DNA from 3 places in the Alishewanella sp. HH-ZS genome. Region 1 is predicted to be linked to each of the others. Evidence: predicted binding sites of a transcription regulator. Region 1 holds the regulator's gene; each other region holds the start of a gene.
The links. Region 1 encodes FNR, which switches genes on or off when oxygen is low (the NO sensors DNR and NnrR bind a similar motif). Its sites were predicted from a motif close to TTGATCTAGATCAA; they were not measured.

Region 1 (4,465 bases):
TTACAACAACAGGGCTATCAATTGGGGATGTTAACCGGCGACAGCTCATCACAGGCCGAGCAACTGGCCAGCGAATTACAGCTTAACTTTATGCATAAAGGCTGTACGCCAGAACAAAAAGTGACGCATATCCAGCAGCTGATTAGCGAAGGCAAGCAGGTACTGATGCTGGGCGATGGCATTAACGACAGCCCGGGCTTTAACGCTGCCCATATTTCGGTTGCGGTGCACTCAGGCGCCGATCTGTCTAAAAATCAGGCTGATGTGGTGTTATTAAAACCCGATGTGAGTCTGTTAGCCGCATTGCTCAAAGGTGGCAAAACCACCGCCAGCGTGATAAGGCAAAATCTCGGATGGTCTGTCGGTTATAATTTGATTATTATTCCGCTGGCCGTAGCTGGTTTTGTCTCGCCCTATATTGCAGTGATCGGTATGTCGTTCAGCTCGTTATTGGTGGTATCGAATTCATTGAGGTTACTAAAGAAATGAGCATCATTTACGTACTTATCCCGATAGCCATCTTCTTTGTCGCAATGGGGATCTGGATTTTCTTCTGGGCGGTGCGCTCGAAACAGTTTGAAGATCTGGAAAAAGAAGGGCTGAGCATCCTGTTTGACGAGGACGATAAGCCAAAACCATCCGCGAACAAAGATGAGCCCTGATTATCTGGCCGCGCTGCTGATCGGCCTGCTGGGCAGCAGTCACTGTCTGGTAATGTGCGGCGGCATTGCCAGTGCCTTGCAACTTAGCGTGCCGGCTGAGCGCCGCCACTCAGGTTATACTTACCCTCTGCTTCTCAGTGCCGGCCGCTTAACCACCTACAGCCTGTTTGGTGCCCTGGTCGGCTACTTTGGTCTGACCGCAATGCAGCTGGCTGGCGCCTCCATGCTCTGGTTACGCTTGCTGGCAGGCGTCTTACTGGTTGCTATGGCACTCTATATCGCCCGGCTCTGGTTTGGCCTGACGCAGTTGGAACGACTTGGTCAAAAGCTCTGGCAGCGCGTCCAGCCCTATACCAAGGCGCTGTTACCACTTGACTCAGCGACGAAAGCCTATCGGTATGGCCTGCTGTGGGGCTTTTTGCCCTGCGGTCTGGTCTATTCGACCCTTAGCTGGAGTCTGGCCAGCGGCAGCCCTTTTCATGGTGCCCTGCTGATGCTGAGCTTTGGCTTGGGCACCTTGCCGGCGATCCTGGCCGTTGGTGGCGCCGCACAGCTACTGCGCCAGCTGAAAAGCGCCTTGTGGTTTCGCTATAGCACCGCCGCTATACTGGCTATCTACGGCATTTATACGATATGGCTTGCTTTGCAGAGGTTAGTTTTTTAAGCTAGCTACTATATTAGGGAATTCAGGGTTTATTCGATGCAACGCTCGGCGATTAATTGTCAGGATTGTGGTTTTAGTCAGTTGTGCCTGCCGTTTTCACTCAACGATCAGGAAATGACCAAGCTGGATGACATTATTCAGCGCAAACGACCGTTACATAAAGGCGATATCCTGTTTGAAAGCGGCACCGCCCTGAAAGCACTGTATGCGGTACGCACCGGTTCCTTTAAAACCTTTACCCTGACCGAGCAAGGTGAGCAGCAAATTACCGGCTTCCATTTACCCGGCGATATTATCGGTTTTGATGCGATTAATACCCAGCAGCATATGAGCTACGCCGAAGCGCTGGAAACCGGCATGATTTGCGAGATCCCCTTTAACAACCTGGAAATGTTACTGGACCAGCTACCCAAGTTACGGCAGCAGATGATGCGGCTGATGAGTCAGGATATCCAGGCTGATCAGCAGATGTTGTTGCTGTTAAACCGCAAAACTGCCGAACAAAAACTGGCCACCTTTTTAAACCATCTGGCCTCGCGCTACGGTAACCGTGGTTTTTCCTCCAAAGCCTTCCGCCTGACCATGACCCGCAGTGATATCGGCAATTACCTGGGTTTAACCGTTGAAACCATTAGCAGGCTGCTGAGTAAATTACATAAAGATCAGATCATCGAAGTGGATGGCAAACTGATAACCATTTTAGATGCCCCTGCCTTAAGTAACCTCGCCGGTCAGTGTTAATCGGTATTTTGTTGATTTAACACAAAGGCCAGCCTACCAACTCCGGTTATGTTGACTACACTTAATCTAACAGATTGCGTGCATCAACCTGGTAACCGGAGTCATTATGTCGATTTATAACAATGTTTTAGTGGTATTAGATCCCACGACTGAACAACAGAAAGCCCTCGACCGCGCCCTGGAGCTAAGCCGCAAACAAGGCGGTAAACTGACCGCGTTTTTATCGGTATACGAATTCTCCTATGAGATGACCACCATGCTATCCGGTGACGAACGCGAAGCAATGAAGCAGGCGGTGATTAAAGATCGCGAAATCTGGGTCAGTGGCTTACTGCAGCAGGCTCAGGCGCAAGGACTGGAGATCAGTATTCAGGTGGTCTGGCATAACAGACCGTTCGAAGCCGTCGTCAAAGCTGTGCTGGAGCATAACTTTGATCTGGTGATCAAAGGCACCCATGACCACGATGTGCTGAAATCGATGATTTTCACCCCAACTGACTGGCATATTTTGCGCAAATGCCCCTGCCCGGTGCTGCTGGTAAAAGAGCATGCCTGGCCGGCGCAAGGTAATATTATCGCCGCTGTTAATGCCGGCAGTGAGCAGGAGCATCATAAATCCCTGAATAACAGGGTGATTGATAAAGCTAAACAAATGGCTGCCATGCTAAATGCCAGGGTGCATCTGGTGAATGCCTACCCCGGTACTCCGGTTAATATCGCCATCGAGATCCCGGAATTTAATCCGCAGGAATATAACAGCACCATGCAGCGACATCATAAGGATGCCGTGAAGCAACTGGCAGCCGAACATCAGATCCCGGCAGAGCAATGTCATGTGCTGGAAGGGATGCCGGAAGATGTGATCCCGAAATTGGCACGGCAGCTTGATGCCGAGATGGTATTAATTGGCACTATCGGCCGCACCGGCTTATCGGCGGCCATTATCGGTAATACCGCTGAGCATGTGATTGACCGTCTGGATTGTGATGTGCTGGCCTTAAAACCGGCCAATTTTGTCTGTCCGCTGGAGAAATCCTAGCCTTCCAGCCTCTGCCTCTTTTGAACAGGCGCACCCTTGGGTATAATGTGCGCCTTTTTTCTGTCTGGTAGTTAATGATGTCTCACGCGGCACAAGCGAAAGCCCAATATAATCTGAACAAGCTGCATAAACGGCTGCGCCGTAATGTCGGCCAGGCCATTGCTGATTTTGGCATGATCAGCGAAGGTGACAAGATCATGGTCTGTTTATCCGGCGGCAAAGACTCCTATACGCTGTTAGATATCCTGCTTAATCTGCAGCAATCTGCGCCGGTGAATTTCAGCATCGTTGCAGTTAACCTGGATCAGAAACAACCCGGCTTCCCGGCGCAAGTGTTACCGGAATATTTAAGCAGCATCGGCGTCGATTTTAAAATTGTTACTGAAGACACCTACTCGATCGTCAAAGAGAAGATCCCGGAAGGTAAAACCACCTGCTCACTGTGCTCACGGCTGCGCCGCGGTATTTTATATCGTACGGCAAAGGAGCTGGGCGCGACCAAGATTGCGCTGGGTCATCATCGCGATGATATGCTGGAAACCTTGTTTTTAAATATGTTCTACGGCGGCAAGATGAAGTCGATGCCGCCCAAGCTGATCAGCGACAATGGTGAACATATCGTGATCCGGCCACTGGCCTACTGCAAAGAAAAAGATATTGAAAAATACTCAGTGGCGAAAGGCTTCCCCATCATCCCCTGCAACCTCTGTGGCTCACAGGATGGTTTACAGCGGCAGGTGGTAAAAGAAATGCTGCAGGATTGGGATAAGCGCTTCCCCGGCCGCATTGAAACCATGTTCCAGGCGATGCAAAATATTATACCTTCGCATCTGGCCGATAACAGTTTGTTCGATTTTAAAGCCATCAGCAAAGACAGCCCGTTAAACGGCGATGGTGATACTGCCTTTGATAAACCGGCCGTACCATCAGTGCCGGTAGGTTTTGAGCAGGATGATGAAGAGCTGAGCGTGCATCAGACGGTAGAACTAAGCTAGTTTAGCCGCAATCTACCTTAAGTATTTTGCTTTAGAAAAGCCTGGTTAAAACCGGGCTTTTTAATTCTAGCTTGCTTACTCTTCCAGCAGACGGCGATTAAAACGGATCATGGCAGTGATTTCTTCAATATACTCATGACCGCGTTCAGAATACGCGCTTAAACCGTGCGCCAGGGCTTCACCACGCAGCGGCTTATTCTCAGCGCGGTGCTCAGCCCGGATATGCCGCAGCTTCTCATAAGTATGAAAGGTATTCAGGTTGTAGAAGTAACTACGGATACTGGCCGCCGGGCTATCGAAGCGGGCAACTTCATGAAACTGATCTTCGGCACGATTTTGTGGGATCAGGCCACAGCCCTCCCGG
Region 2 (4,465 bases), on a different contig from region 1:
GTCAGGCGACCATCTTTGTTAACAGCAATGGTTTTCCAATCCGGGTTATTGTCTTCACCCAGGTTATTGACCAGATCGGCCGCGCGCAGGAAGCGGCCGGTGGTATAGAAGCCGTTCTGTTCTTGTTCGCCCCCTCCCTGGGGCTCACCGGCTGCGCCGGCCGCCGTCGCGTTGCTCCCGCGTCCAAAATCGTTCCCGACGATTTTGTCCAACATGACCAACATCGGCATATCGGTAGTACGGCGTACATAGTCGGTAAAGTAAGCACTGGGGTTGTTGACGTGGAATTCTTTTAAAATCACATGGCCAAAGGCCATGGCCAGTGCCGCGTCAGTACCCTGACGTGGATGCAGCCAGGTATCACCAAATTTCGAGGCTTCCGAGTAGTCCGAGGTGATAACACAGGTCTTGGTACCCTTGTAGCGAACTTCAGTTAAGAAGTGCGCATCCGGGGTCCGGGTTTGCGGCACATTCGAGCCCCAAACGATAATGTAGTTCGAGTTATACCAGTCGGCGGATTCTGGTACGTCGGTTTGCTCGCCCCAAATTTGCGGTGAGGCCGGGGGTAAGTCGCAGTACCAGTCGTAAAAGCTTAAACAGTTACCGCCAATCAGCGACAGATAACGGGCACCGGCGGCGTAGGACACCATCGACATAGCCGGAATAGGCGAGAAACCGGTTACCCGATCCGGGCCATAGGTTTTAGTGGTGTAAACGTTAGAAGCGGCAATCAGCTCGTTCACCTCATCCCAACTGGCACGGACAAAGCCACCCAAACCGCGGCGTTCTTTGTAGCTTTTGGCTTTTAGTGGATCGCTGACGATTGATTCCCAGGCTTTCACCGGATCTTTATGCTGCACCCGGGCTTCACGCCACAGCTTCATCAGTTGCTGCCGCACTTTCGGATATTTCAGCCGGTTGGCACTGTAGATATACCAGGAATAGCTGGCGCCACGCGGACAGCCACGGGGTTCATGGTTTGGCAGATCCGGACGGGTACGCGGATAGTCGGTTTGCTGGGTTTCCCAGGTGACCAGGCCGTCTTTGACATAGATTTTCCAACTACAAGAGCCGGTACAGTTTACACCGTGCGTGGAACGTACCACCTTATCGTGCTGCCAGCGTTGCCGGTAGCCTTGCTCCCAGGTCCGGTCCTCATTGGTGGTCACCCCGTGGCCATTGGCGAAGGGGGTTTTGCGGGTTTTAAAAAACCGCAGTTTATCTAACAGATGACTCATACTTGACTCCTGGTCCTGTCCTGCATGAACAGAGGTTTTTGCTTTTTCAGTAAGCACACTATAGAAACTACCACTCAATTCTGCTTGATTCAGATCAAGGTTGCCATGCTGCTAAATTGCTGAAAATTAAGAAAAATACCCCAAAGGTGGTAGTGCGCTAATTGGCTAAATGCTTGAAAATGCAGGCCTTGGCTGCAGGCGTCTACTCACTTTGTCTGAAGGTGTACTCTGGCTGGGAAAAAGGGGGTAGCCCAAGTATCCCCGTAGATTTGGTAAGCGGATTTTTCTGCAGGAAAGGCGCTGGCGGGTTAAGCTTAGAACAGACAGTAGTGGGAGTTTCAGATGCGCACCTTTTCAATTGTTACCCGGATCAATATCGCTCTGGCCTGTATCGTGACGTTGGCATTATCAACGATGATGGTGTCGTATTGGTTGTCGGATAAGGCTGACAGCGATGCGCATGCAGTTAATGTTGCCGGCTCGCTGCGGATGCAAAGCTATCGCCTGGCCTGGTTAACGCTGCAACAGGACGTCACTAAACTGCAAAGAGCCAATGAGCAATTTGCCAGCAGTTGGCAGCATCCCGTTTTTCAGCGTTTTTTGCATCAGCCAGACATTCTGCAAAAATACCAGAGTGCTTTTCAGCACTGGCAACAGTTGGCGCCTGCGCTGGAGTCTGGCGCCGTCCCTCCAGCCGAATTGGAAGCCGGCTTGGCCGAGCAGGTCAGATTGTTGGATGAGCTGGTGCTGGTGATCCAGCAGGATGCAGAGCAAAAGGTTAAGGCATTTCGCTCGGTGCAGGTTATTGCGGTGATGGCCACCATCTTGCTGTCGATCATCGTCATGTATTGGCTGAAGGTGATGGTGGAGGAGCCGTTAAAAGAGTTGATCCGCGGTGCCCGGCGTATTGCGCAGGGCGACTTTACTCACCGTATCACGCCGCAGCATCAGGATGAGCTCGGGATGTTAGCCACCAGCTTTAATAAGATGAATACGGCCATTGGTTATATGTACGGCAATCTGGAAAAGCGGGTGGAAGAGCAAACGGCAGAGCTGACCCAAACCAATACGACCCTGAAATTTCTATATAACACCGCGCAGCGGATCAGCGAACATACCTCAGAGTATCAGGACTTTTCCGAGATCATCAGCCAACTGCGCAGTATTACCGGCCTGGCAGATATCGAGCTCTGTCTGTTTACTGAGCAAGGAAATCAACCTTACCTGCAAATTCATGCCGATAGCCTGGCGGATCCCTGTGTGGCTGAAAACTGTGGCGACTGTTTAACTGAGACATTGAGCCGGCAGCAGTGTCAGGTGCACAACTTTGTGTTGCAGCGGGAGAGACATAAATATGGCGTTCTGGTCGTACGGCTGAACGCCTCAGAGAAGATGTTGTTATGGCAACAACAGCTGGTGATGGCCATTGCCGATCAACTGGCTTTGGCGCTGAGTTTAAAATCAGAAGAGGAGCAGGTGCGGCGGTTGGCGCTGATGCAGGAGCGTACGGTCATAGCGCGCGAGTTACATGATTCACTGGCGCAGGCCTTGTCCTATCTGAAAATTCAGGTGACCCGGCTCAATAAAGCCATTAACAAGGATGACCGTCTGGTGATGCAGGATGTGTCAGCAGAGCTGAAAAGTGGCCTCGATGCCGCTTACCGGCAGTTACGCGAGCTGTTAACCACTTTCCGTCTGAAAGTCGATGGAGCTGGCTTGCTCAGTGCGCTGCAGACCACCGTCAGCCAGTTAAGCGAACAGTCGGGCTTACAGATCCGGTTGGATTATCAGCTGGCGAATGTGCCGCTGGCGCCGCATGAAGAAATTCATTTACTGCAGATTATCCGCGAAGCCAGCCAGAATGCGGTGCACCACAGTCAGGGGCAGAACCTGACCATTAGCCTGCAGCAGGATGGGCAAAAGTATATTTTACTGGCGGTGGAGGATGATGGTGTCGGGATCCCGGATAAAGCCGAAAAACTTAATCATTATGGTTTAGCCATTATTCAGGAACGAAGCAAACATCTGGCCGGCGAGATCAGTATCCGACGCCGGTCAGAGGGCGGCACTGGGGTATACTTCCGCTTCTTACCGGAATACCTGCAGCAACCGAAAACAGCCTGAAAAAAAGCGCAGCCCTGTTGAGGGCTGCGCCTTGCATGCTCGCAGACAAGCTTAAGGGTTATAAAACTCGCCGCTTTTCCGCAGGTAGAAGAACCAGTTTAATACCAGACACAGCGCATAGAAGATGGCAAAGCCGATCATCGCATATTCTGGGGTTGCGGCTTTGATCTGCTCACCAAATACCTGTGGAATATAGAAAGCACCGTAGGCGGCGACGGCAGAGGTCCAGCCCAGCACCGGCCCGGCTTGTTCTTTTGGAAACACCACGGCAATGGTTTTAAAGGTTGATGCATTACCAATGCCGCTGGCGGCGAATAACAGCAGGAAGATCAGGAAAAACGGCATAAAGTACTGCTCTGGTGTTGCCGATTGATAAGCCTGCTGCATAAAGAAGGCGGCACCTAAGGCTGCCAGTACCATCACCACGGCACAGATCTGGGTAACCAGAGCACCACCTAAACGGTCTGAGATCCAACCACCCACCGGCCGGATTAAGGCGCCGATAAAGGGGGCGATCCAGGCATAGGTCAGGGCGCTGGGACCATTCGGATTCGGAGTGTTGTGGGTCATCACGCCATCTACCATCAGGTGGCTGTAGCCAAAGATCACCTGGATCGACAACGGCAGCGCGGCGGCAAAACCGATAAAGGAACCAAAGGTCATAACATACAGAATGCTCATGACCCAGGTGTGCTTATTATTGAAAATCTTATACTGCCGGTCCAGACTGGCACGGATGGCGCCCGGCAATACTTTCAGCGCCAGTACTGTGGCCATTGGCACCAGCACTAATACCAGTTCTTTCGGAATACTAAAGCCAGAGCCATTGGCACTGGCCGGTAGAATCAGCCATAAACCAATTACCGAGGCGATCAAGCCAATGCCATACATCGCCAGCTGAATGGAGAAGGAACCGACGGCGCTCGGTAGCTTAGGTGTTACCTCTTCAGTATTGATATTATTCATGCCAAACCAGATGGCAAAGGCCAGCGGGATTAACAGCAATAGCCATAAGAAACCGCCATTCTGGATCCAGGTTTCACTTCCAGCCGGGATACTCCCAATCAGGGTACCACTGGCCTTTTGCAGGATCATTGGCTCAC
Region 3 (4,465 bases), on a different contig from region 1:
ATCAGCCGGCATCACACTGGTTAGGGGCTCAGCGGCTGTGGGCGGTGCCGGCTGAACCGGCGTTGGCGCGACCGTTGTCACCACAGACGACTCAGTAGCGCGGCGCTGTGGGCTCAATGCCTTATTTTCGCTTAGCACTGGCGGCTGACCACCTTGCGCCGCCGGCACAAAAGCCAGGGTGCGTAACAGCGCCATTTCCAGGCCTATCGCTGGGTCAGGCGCGTAAGGCAGATCTTTTTTGCCACTTAACAGCAATTGATAATACAGTTGGATGGCTTCCGGGCTTTGGCTGGCGGCAAACTGGCGCACCGCATCCGGATAATCACTGTGCTCAGCCAAGGCCGGCTGTAACTGACTCAGAGCGGTCAGATGCAACAGGCTTAACACATCGTCCAGCACTTGCAGATAATCCGCCTGCTGGCTTAACAGCTGCTGTAAACTGTGTTGCAGTGCTGCTAAATCGGCCGTGAGCAGGCTTTGCAGTAACTGCACTGCCCAGCTAGTATCTAACAGCCCCAACATCTCCCGCACCGGCTGCAACCTGACCTCACCGTTACCGAGCGCAATAGCCTGATCGGTCAGACTTAACGAATCGCGCAGGCTGCCTTTGGCCGCCTTGGCTAACAATTGCAGCGCAGACTCATCAAAGGGTAATTGCTCGGCACTCAGAACCGCCGCCAGATGCTGCTGAATTTGCGCGACGGTGAGCGCCTTTAAACTAAACTGCAAACAACGTGACAGTACCGTCACCGGCAGCTTTTGTGGATCCGTCGTGGCAAGTAAAAACTTAACGTGTGGTGGCGGCTCTTCCAGCGTTTTTAATAAGGCATTAAAGCTGTGACGTGACAGCATATGCACTTCGTCAATCAGATAGACTTTATAACGGCCGCGGCTGGGTGCGTATTGCACATTATCCAGCAAGTCGCGGGTATCTTCGACCTTAGTGCGGGATGCGGCATCAATTTCCATCAAATCAACATAGTTGCCGGCATCAATCTCTAGACAGGTACTACACTGGCCACAAGGGGTAGCGGTAATGCCGGTTTCACAGTTCAGACTTTTGGCAAAGATTCGGGCAATGGTGGTTTTACCGACACCCCGGGTGCCGGTAAATAAATAGGCATGGTGCAAACGTGCACTGCTAAGGGCATTCGCCAGCGCGGTTTTTACATGCTGCTGGCCAACCAGCTCACTAAACTGGCGCGGCCGCCATTTTCTGGCCAGAACCTGATAACTCATGCCGGCATCCTGTATCGCTATAATGTAGCGCTAGCCTACCGCTATTCGCCGTGATACTCAACCAAACTACACAGGCTTAAGCCCAGCTTTTCCAAGCGTGCTACGCCACCAAGCTCAGGCAAGGCAATAACAAAGGCGGCATCAGTCACAGTACCACCCAGGCGCCGTACCAGCTGCACAGTAGCATCGATGGTGCCACCGGTAGCCAGCAAGTCATCGACCAGCAATACTTTGTCGCCAGCGACGATAGCATCAGCATGCAGTTCCAGCGCATCTTCGCCGTACTCCAGCGAATACGCCTGAGAAATACGCTCCCGCGGTAACTTACCAGGCTTGCGTACCGGCACAAAGGCCACACCCAGCGCATACGCCAGCGGGGCACCAAAAATAAAACCGCGCGACTCAGTACCGATAATTTTCGTAATACCGGCAGCCTGATACCGGGTGACGAAAGCATCAATTACCTTTTTAAAACTGGGGCCATCCTGCATCAGGCTGGTGACATCGCGAAAGGTAATGCCCGGTTTGGGATAATTTTCTACCGTTTTAATCACGGCCTTTAGTTCGGTTGCAAGCTGTTGGTAGTCCATGCATAAACCCTTAAATCAATACAGACAAAAAAGCCGCCTCGGTGGCGGCTAATACCCGGCGTAGCGTTACTTTTAAGATAGTAACTGAAACCAGCGGACAATTGGGGCCAAACATAACAGGCCAGCGAAACAAATAACAAATAATATTAACTGCTTCAGGTTGAAGCTGTCTTTAAAGTTTTCATCAGCCATACTGCTTTACCGCCTACAAGTTGATCTACATCAAAACCGGCGCCTATGGTAATGAATTTCGACTGTTTTGAAAAGCAACAACGCTAATTCAGCACAAAGAAAAGCCCCGGCATAACGCCGGGGCTTATTAGCTGCTGAACATCAGCTTATAACAATTAGAAGTTATAAGACAGGTTCAGGAAGGCTCTGCGGCCGTAGAAATCGTACTGAGAGTACAATACGGCATTACCTGCAGTACGAACTGCTGACGGTGATGCATTTGGTGGCTCTTTATCAAACAGGTTGGCAATACCGAAGGTTACATCGAAGCCTTGGAAATCTGTCTGAACAGATGCCGAGTGCAGGATATAAGTCGGAGTATCAGCAACGAAAGTTGATGCCTGACCACGGTAAGTGGTGCGGTTGCCGTTAGCGAAATACTTGTAATCGTCCGTTGCAGCAACATAACGGGTATTCCAGGTATAACGCCAGCCATCACGACTTAAGGTCGCTGATAAGGTACCAACATGCTTAGGTTCACCAATATCACCCACATAAGTAGATGGGATACTATCCGGGAACTGCTTAAATGAACGCTCTAACTGTACGGTATGGTCTAAACGCAGACGCAGACGACCGAAAGCGAAGTCATCTTCGTAGGTGGCCATAAAGTCCGCACCACGAACATTTTGCTGTGATACGTTAACATAACCACCACGTACTTCGGCAATACCCCAGTCACCGTTTACACCAGTGCGACGGGTAAACTGATTACAGAATGGATCGTTCGGGAAGTTCTCTGAACGGTAACACAGACCAATAACAGTACCACCACCGATGTTGTTAACCTGACCGTTGATCACGACATCATAGTAATCTGCAGAGAAACCGTAAGTGCTTTCCGGGCTCTTCCACACCAGACCAATACCTTTAGAAACTGAAGTTTCTGCCTCTAACAGGCCTGCACCACCACCGGTAACAGAGGTCATTGAACTACCTGCTGTTACATAGGTATCTGGTACACCGCCAGCCTGACAGTTGGCCGCTACGCGTGGATCAAGCGTACCTTCAGCCAGACGACCAGACCAGTTCAAACATGGATCGTTACCGCTCTGGTTCAGGAAACCTGTTTGGTTTTGCAGATACAGTTCAAACAGTGCCGGGGCACGGAAAGATGAACCACGTGAAGCACGCAGCTGGAAGCCGTGACCGATAACCCAGTTAGCCGATACTTTATAAGTATTATCGCTACCATAGGTAGAGACATCAGTCCAACGGGTAGAAGCGGTCAAATCGAAGCTTTCTACAAACGGCATATCTCGCAGTAATGGAATAAAGACTTCGCCATAAACGGCTTTGGTATTAGCACTACCAGCAGTCACACCGGCACCGGTAGAACCCCACAGGTTACCGGCTAAGGTCGCTTTACCAGGTACGTCATTAATTTCGTCTTTTTGTAATGAAGCACCGAAAGCGGTACTTACAAAACCGGCTGGTAATTCAAAAAGCTCACCAGTGAAGTAACCATCAAAGGTTTGTTGACGGTATGAAGTTGAACCATTATCAACATCAAACAGGAAGTTTTTAACCGCCTGTGACTGATTACCGTTGATATGATCCGGGCTTAACCAGTCAACCAAAGTACAGGGCTTGCCTGATACTGGAGAGTTTTGACCGACACAAGGGCCACCGTACACGGCGTTCTGCGCCATGATCATGGCATCACGTAAGATGATTTTGGTATCATAATCACCGCGGTTATAACTGTTCTGGTACGACACATCCCAGTTCCAGTCACCGACCGAACCTTCAAAACCAACCACATAACGGCTGTAATCAACGGTAGTTTTCACACCTGAATGGTCAGTCATCGCGACTGGCATATAACCGATACGCTGGCTACCGCCCCAGCCGTCAATCACACCCGGGCGGATAAAGCCTTGACCTGATAATTCAGCAGTCCAGAATTGACGGAAGCTGTTAGTGGTAGTAGTACGGCGGCTGATAATCAGCTCAGAATAACCAGACACATGGTCATTAAAGTCGTAGTTACCTAACAGGAAGACTGAACCTACTTCTGTTTCCGGAACCATTGACTGACGATCCTGGAATGGGTGATCCGCATCTGCCCAGCCGTCGGTTTCTTTGTCATAAGAGACCGGGTACCAGCCAGCTGGTACGGTAATATTACCCGGACCTGGTGCAGTAATCAGACTGTTGAAGGTTGGGCGGTTATTGGCGGCAAAGAAACCATCATAATCGTATTGTACACGCACGCCGGTACGGAAGTTACTTGGCAGAGGAACTGAACCGCCACGGTTTTGTACCCAAACACCGTATTGCAGTGCATTACAGTGATAATCACCGGTCCGTGGGTCGATAGGATCCGTTCTTACGCCTGTGGCTTGATCGAAGAATAAACGCTGTGGACAAGCAAAGAAATCTCGGTCACCACGCGCCAGTTC

Region 2: the regulator FNR is predicted to act here: its motif matches at 1,323-1,336, upstream of A9165_RS01610 (nitrate reductase subunit alpha).
Region 3: the regulator FNR is predicted to act here: its motif matches at 2,042-2,055, upstream of apt (adenine phosphoribosyltransferase).

The regions. Positions count from the first base shown of each region.
Region 1 covers NZ_LZEJ01000007.1:74,024-78,488, reverse strand. Annotated here, with positions in the region: gene A9165_RS04400 (heavy metal translocating P-type ATPase) at 1-489, shown strand, start outside; gene ccoS (cbb3-type cytochrome oxidase assembly protein CcoS) at 486-662, shown strand; gene A9165_RS04390 (sulfite exporter TauE/SafE family protein) at 652-1,326, shown strand; gene fnr (fumarate/nitrate reduction transcriptional regulator Fnr) at 1,363-2,067, shown strand; gene uspE (universal stress protein UspE) at 2,174-3,106, shown strand; gene ttcA (tRNA 2-thiocytidine(32) synthetase TtcA) at 3,184-4,101, shown strand; gene A9165_RS04370 (glucosaminidase domain-containing protein) at 4,177-4,465, opposite strand, start outside.
Region 2 covers NZ_LZEJ01000002.1:84,865-89,329, reverse strand. Annotated here, with positions in the region: gene A9165_RS01610 (nitrate reductase subunit alpha) at 1-1,238, opposite strand, end outside; gene A9165_RS01605 (ATP-binding protein) at 1,581-3,362, shown strand; gene A9165_RS01600 (MFS transporter) at 3,414-4,465, opposite strand, start outside.
Region 3 covers NZ_LZEJ01000016.1:23,809-28,273, forward strand. Annotated here, with positions in the region: gene dnaX (DNA polymerase III subunit gamma/tau) at 1-1,239, opposite strand, end outside; gene apt (adenine phosphoribosyltransferase) at 1,281-1,829, opposite strand; gene A9165_RS08110 (TonB-dependent siderophore receptor) at 2,177-4,465, opposite strand, start outside.